2 linked regions of the Moorella thermoacetica genome follow. The main gene of each other region encodes a partner of the protein of the gene in region 2 in a complex. Links are inferred from orthologs where the notes say so. Each region holds a gene or a part of one and is shown on either strand. Other genes may lie near its edges.

Region 1 (3,198 bases), 430 kb from region 2 along the record:
AGATCCTTTTCCCGGCCGCGCAAACCTTCTTTGAGGGCGCCGCAAAGGGTGGTGGTCAGGCCCGAGGAGTGCCAGTCAAAACCCAGGACACAGCCGAAGGCCTGGAACCAGTGGGGATCGCTTAAGCGTCTTAAAACCTCCTGGGGGCCGTATTCCTGCACAATTACCTCCAGGATGGCCGGCCCCAGGCGCTGCATGCGCTCGAAGAGCCAGGGCGGGCAATGGCCGCCGTGGAGGGGCAGGCTGGCGGTACCGGTACGCATATAAAATCATCCTCAAAGGCCTTATTTTATTGCGGGCCGGCGTCTAATACCCCGGCCAGGGTCTTTTCATAGACTGCCAGAACAGGCTGGGAAAAGAGGACAAAACGTACTTCGCTAAAGATACCTGGATTGGCGGTCAAAAAATCCTTAACTGTGGTCAAGGCTATCCCGGCCGCCCGTTCCAGGGGGAAGCGATAGGCGCCGGTGCTGATGGACGGGAAGGCCAGGGATTTGATACCCTTCTCCCGGGCAAGCTGGAGGCTGCTGCGGTAGGCGCTGGCCAGGAGCTCATCTTCTCCCTCCCGGCCACCGCGCCAGATGGGACCTACGGTATGGATGACGTAGCGCGCTTTGAGGAATCCTCCGGAGGTGATGACTGCCTGGCCGACGGGGCAGCCACCCTGTTCCTCCCGGATACGGCGGCACTCTTCAGCAATGGCCGGTCCCCCGGCACGGTGGATGGCGCCGTCGACGCCGCTGCCACCCCAGAGGCCGGTATTGGCGGCATTGACTACGGCCTCGACCTCCTGATCGACAATATCCCCCTGCAGGAGTTGCAGCAAAGTACCGGCAATAATTGCTTCCATCGGAGTACCCCCTCGCTAAAAGCCAAGCCACGGGCTCGAGCCTATCTTTAACTTCCCCTGCCGGGAAATTCCCGCCCGTAAGGGCGGGGATGAAAGGCAGGGAGATAATCTTGGCATATAAGGTTGACTGTCCTATTCATGGTCCTGGCCTTTACCCGGCCGGTTCGGGGGCCAGGTCGACAAACTTGGTATACTCGGGTAGAAAGGCCATTTCCACCGTTCCCACGGGACCGTTGCGGTGCTTGGCCACGATGACTTCGGCGATGCCCTTTTTATCGGTGTCGGGATCGTAGTATTGGGGCCGGTAAAGGAAGATAATGACATCGGCGTCGGCCTCGATGGCGCCGCTTTCCAGGAGGTCGGCCATGACCGGGCGTTTATCCTGGCGCTGCTCGACACCCCGGTTCAACTGGGAGAGGACCATGACCGGGACGTTCAATTCCCGGGCCAGGGCCTTCATGGCCCGGGAGATGAGGGCGATCTCCTGCTGGCGACTGTCCACCCGGCGATGGGCCTGCATCAGCTGCAGGTAGTCGACTACCACCAGGCCCAGACCGGTCTCCGACTGCAGTCGTCGCGCCTTGGCCCGAACCTCCAGGGCGGAAATGGCCGGCGTATCGTCAATATAAATGGGCGCTTCACCCAGAATGCCGGCGGCGTTGACAAGCCGGGCCCAGTCGTCTTCCGTCAAATAGCCAGTCCGCAGGCGTTGCTGTTCGACCATGGCTTCGGCGGCCAGCATCCGCTGTACCAGCTGCTCCCGGGACATCTCCAGGCTGAAAATGGCTACCGGTAGTTTTTCCTTGACAGCCACCTGCTGGGCAATGTTCAGGCAAAAGGAGGTCTTGCCCATCCCCGGCCGGGCGGCGCAGATAATCAGGTCGGAGGGCTGGAGACCGGAAAGGAGACGGTCCAGATCGTGAAAGGTTGGCACTCCGGTGACCTCGCCCTTGTGGGTGCTCAGGCGCTCCAGCTGTTCGAAGGTCTGGAGAAGGACGTTTTTAATGGGAACGAAACCGCTCCGGTGCCGCCCCCCGGCTACTTCAAAGATCAGACGTTCGGCCTCGTCGAGAATCTGGTCGACGCTGCCGCTCTCGCTGAAGGCCATCTCGGTGATCTGGGAAGCTGCCTGGACGAGGGAGCGCAGGGCAGCCTTCTCAGCCACCAGGCGGGCATAATATCCGGCATTGGCGACGCTGGGGACATCCCCGGTCAGGGAAGTGAGGTAGGCGACACCGCCGGCTGCCTCCAGTTCACCCCGGCGACGGAGTTCTTCCGTCACCGTCAGCAGGTCGACGGCCTCGCCCCGCTCATTCAGGTCCAGGATGGCCCGATAGATCATGCGGTGGGCTTCCCGGTAAAAATCGTCTACCTTCAGGGTTTCCAGGACAGCGTAGAGGGCTTCCCGGTCCAGCATGATAGCCCCCAGAACCGATTGCTCGGCCTCTATACTCTGGGGCGGTACCCTCTCTATTTCTGCGGCCATAACCCTTTAGGCTCCCGTCCGGTTACGCCGGCGGCCCCGGCCCTCACCAGGACCCATTAGCAGATAATCCAGGGCCTCCTCCACGGTGGCTACCGGCTGGATGGCGATCCCCTGCAGGCTGTCCGGTACCTCCGCCGCATTTTCCGCCGGGAGTATAACGAGTTTCATTCCCGCCTGTTTGGCGCCATATATCTTCTCCATGACGCCCCCCACCGGCTTAACCTTGCCCCTGATAGATATCTCGCCGGTAACGGCTACATCCTGGCGTACGGGCCGCTCCTGGATGGCGCTGATGATGGCGGCGATAATGGCCAGGCCGGCCGAGGGGCCGTCAATATTGCCCCCGCCGACGACATTAACGTGGACATCGTAATTGGCCAGGTCGTCCCCAGTCAGGAGGCGATAGACGACAGCGGCATTAAAAACGGAATCCCGGGCCATGCTGCCCGCGGTCTCGTTGAAACGGATACTGCCCTTGCCCGCTTCCCGGGCCGGAAAGGCCATGGCCTCGACCTCCAGCACCGAGCCGACAAAGCCGGCTACGGCCAAGCCCAGCACCCGGCCCACCTCCGGCGTGTCCTTGGCCCGCACGGTGACGTAAGGGGTCAGGCGGGCATTCTGGATGACCTGCATGACGTTGGCCACGGTGATCAGCCGCCGGCGGCGACCCTTTTTCCGCTGTTGCTGGTAAAGGCTCAAGCCGTAGGCTTCGGCCAGGATGTTAATGGCCTTGCGGCCTTCAATGGTGTACTCGGCGATTAGACCCGGTACGGCCGGTTCCAGTTTTACCCCCAGCCGTCCCGCCCCTTCCCGGACAATGGTCTCTACGTCGGCCGGGGTCAGGGGCTCAAAGAATACCTCG
Region 2 (3,173 bases):
TGGTCCGGGCCTGATCGGCGATGGCCCGGGTGATGGCCTGGCGGATCCACCAGGTGGCGTAGGTGCTAAACTTGTAACCCTTACGGTAGTCGAATTTCTCTACCGCCTTTATAAGGCCCAGGTTGCCTTCCTGGATGAGATCCAGGAAGAGCATGCCGCGACCGACGTAGCGCTTGGCGATGCTGACCACCAGGCGCAGGTTGGCCTCGGCCAAACGGCGCTTGGCTTCTTCGTCGCCGGCCTCCATGCGCTTGGCCAGCTCGATTTCTTCTTCGGGGGTCAGCAGGGGTACCCGGCCAATCTCCTTCAGGTACATCCGCACCGGGTCATCTATGGCTACATTCTCGGGAATGGAGAGATCCAGATCTGTCTCCCCGGCTTCGCTGTCTTCCTTTTCCAGGGCTTCCAGCTCAGCCGCTTCGGGCACCACCTCGATGCCCATATGGCCCAGCTGCTCGTAGATATCGTCAATCTGTTCGGGGGAGAGTTCTATTCCCTGAAGGGCATCCATAATCTCACTGTAAGTTAAGGACCCCTGGCTCTTGCCCTTTTCAATCAGTTCCTTGACCATTTGCTTTTGCTGTTCTTCTTTCACCGTAACTCCCCCCTTCCTAGTTTTAACGAGTTGATGGTTTGCTGGAGGTGAAAGATCTTTCCCTGGAGTTCCCGGACTTGTTCCTGGTCACCTGTGTCTTCCGCCCGGGCCAGGGCGAGCCATAAAGACTTGCTTTGCCGGCGCAACTGCTGGAGCTTCAGCAGGCGGATGGCCTTGTTTACCGCCCGCTCTTCCACCGGCCCCAGATCTTCGGCCAGGGTCAACCGGGCCAGCAGGGCTTCCTGTTGCGGTTCCCTCCCCGGGGTCAGGATACCGGCCAGATCCGGGCCGGTAAGTTCCGGATTCTCCCGGCGTCGCTCCCTGACGGCGGCCACCAGGTCCCTGGCGGCCTGGTCCCGGCACCAGTTTTCCCCGAGTTCGGCGTCAATCCTGGTTGCCAGGGCGGGGCTGGCCAGGTAGGCCCGCAATAAGAATAGTTCTGCCTGGTGGGGGGCCGCAGTCCCTCCAGCCCGGCCGTCCCTGATATACGTGGTTTTTACTGCCCTATCCAGCCGGGCCTCCGGACGGCGAATGTCGTTTAAAATAGCCGTTTCCGATATCCCTGTATAACGGTTGAGGAGGCGGGCGTAGGTCTCCTGTTCTACAGCGTCCCTCACCTGGCGAAGGTAAGGGAGGAGGGCGGTCATGATGGCCTTCCGGCCCGCGGCGGTGCCGGCATCATGCTCGCTGACGGCTTTATGAATCCGGAACTCCATGAGGCCCTGGCTCCCGGCGACCAGTTCCCGGAAGGCCTCCGGCCCGCGGGCGGCCAGGAACTCGTCCGGGTCTTTACCTTCGGGCAATTGCAGCACCCGGACCTGGAGGCCGGCAGCCGCGAGGATATCCAGTCCCCGCAGGGTGGCTGCCTGGCCGGCGGTGTCGGCGTCGTAGGCGATGATTACCTCCCGGGCGTATTTTTTTAATTCCCGGGCCTGGGCTGGAGTCAGGGACGTGCCCAGGGAGGCTACGACGTTGTCAATCCCGTGTTGCCAGGCGGCAATCATATCCATATAACCTTCTACCAGAATGGCCCGGCCCTCTTTGCGAATGCCGGGCAGGGAGAGGTGCAGGCCGAAGAGGTGGTGGCCTTTATGAAATAATATGGTCTCGGGGGAATTTAAATACTTTGGCTGGCCTTCCCCCAGGACGCGGCCACCGAAACCGATGACCCGGCTGCGGCTGTCTTTGATAGGAAACATCAACCTCCCCCGGAAACGGTCGACCAGGCCCCGGGGCGGCCGGCTGAGGCTCAAACCCGCCTGTTCGATCTCTTCCGGCGTAAAGCCCTGGCGCTGCAGGTAGTTGACCAGGACGGCACCGGCATCGGGGGCGAAACCGAGTTCGAACTGGCGTGCCGTAACGCCCTTGATTCCCCTCCTCTGGAGGTAACTCCGGGCCGGAGCCCCGGCCGGGTGCCGGGCCAGGATGCGATAATAAAAGCTGGCAGCTATTGCCCCCAGCCGGTACAAGCGCTCTTTTAGCTCCCGCTGCCGCCGGGCCGCCGGGGTTTCTTCTTCCCCTACCAGCTCGACGCCGGCCCTGGCAGCCAGGGCGGCCAGGGCTTCGGGAAAACTGAGGCCTTCCCGCTTCATGAGGAAAGTCAGGACATCACCGCCGGCGCCGCAGCCGAAGCAATAGAATACCTGCTTGTCGGGACTGACGGTAAAGGACGGTGTTTTTTCGTTATGAAAGGGGCACAGGCCGACATAGGAACGGCCCCGTTTCTTGAGCTGAACGTAGCCACCAATAATTTCCACTATATCTATCCGGTCTTTAACCTCATGAATCACATCCTGGTTGAAGGCGGTTGTCATGGACACCACCTCGATATCTAGTCCCTGGCCACATTAAACTAAAGGACCCGATGCTCATATACAATTCGCTATCAGAACGAAATATCCTCTTTTCCAGCCCTGATTTTCGCTTTTTCCTATTATTTGTCCCGCTTTACCAGATTATACCTTCTCTTACCTGTATATAGCACCTCTGCAGGCGGTAATATTAGCTTACTGGAGGTGGCAACATGGCCAAGGCCGTAGCTTTGATTTTAATCGCCCTCATCGGCGGCAGCACCCTGTATGCCTTTTACCGGGGGGTCATCCTGGCTATTTTCCAGCCTTACTTTAAAACCCGGCAGTAAATCCCCCGGACTGCAACCTTGCCGGAAGTGACGCTGAAAATTCCCCCTCCGGCTGACTTTTAATTATTCTTATGCTATACTATATGTTGAAGGGCAATACCTTCATCCTTTTTAAACCTCCCTTTTTAAATTTTTAGGAGTACCAGCCGGTACTCCTTCTTTTTCCCCGGTTCCTGTATAGGCCGGACGGCCGGCGGTTATAATATTTACCGGAAGGTGAAGGAATCCTGCCGCACGCTTCGTCAACGAGCGGATAGCTTGACGGGCGAAGAGATTCCGGCACCTTCCCTTTTTTAGGTGGGAAAACCCCTGGGGACAAAAATACGGGTGTACTGGAGGATGGCGTAGCTGTCCGTCATGCCGGCGATGTAGTCGCAGGCCCGCCGGGCCAGGTCGTCGCCTGGATTGGCGGCCGGGGGCAGTTCCTCCGGGTTTTCC

What was found.
Region 1: the proteins of dnaG (region 2) and dnaB are in contact, whole or in part, in a crystal structure (PDB 2R6A), measured with the Geobacillus stearothermophilus proteins. The link is inferred for Moorella thermoacetica from one-to-one orthologs. Residues at the interface, in WP_049624496.1 of Geobacillus stearothermophilus: Lys456, Leu457, Leu458, Pro459, Ala460, Asn463, Ala464, Leu467, Leu535, Leu536, Ile537, Ala538, Gln544, Glu545, Asp548, Tyr549, His552; in WP_033016901.1 of Geobacillus stearothermophilus: Ser13, Glu15, Ala16, Gln18, Glu91, Leu92, Asp94, Ala95, Val96, Pro97, Thr98, Ala99, Ala100, Asn101, Tyr104, Tyr105, Ile108.

What each region holds. Positions count from the first base shown.
Region 1 is NZ_CP012369.1:127,596-130,793, reverse strand. Bases 170-3,051 are described here. They hold dnaB (replicative DNA helicase), read right to left. Parts: upstream 2,337-3,051; coding sequence 1,002-2,336; downstream 170-1,001. Other genes in these bases: lonC (Lon family ATP-dependent protease), read right to left, coding at 2,343-3,051; MOTHE_RS00705 (O-acetyl-ADP-ribose deacetylase), read right to left, coding at 290-850; MOTHE_RS00710 (DUF763 domain-containing protein), read right to left, coding at 170-263. Outside these bases: more of MOTHE_RS00710, read right to left, coding at 1-169; more of lonC, read right to left, coding at 3,052-3,198. UniProt on the Escherichia coli protein: The main replicative DNA helicase, it participates in initiation and elongation during chromosome replication. Travels ahead of the DNA replisome, separating dsDNA into templates for DNA synthesis.
Region 2 is NZ_CP012369.1:560,020-563,192, reverse strand. Bases 1-2,857 are described here. They hold dnaG (DNA primase), read right to left. Parts: upstream 2,410-2,857; coding sequence 592-2,409; downstream 1-591. Other genes in these bases: rpoD (RNA polymerase sigma factor RpoD), read right to left, coding at 1-595. In the rest of the region: MOTHE_RS02800 (deoxyguanosinetriphosphate triphosphohydrolase), read right to left, coding at 3,029-3,173. UniProt on the Escherichia coli protein: RNA polymerase that catalyzes the synthesis of short RNA molecules used as primers for DNA polymerase during DNA replication.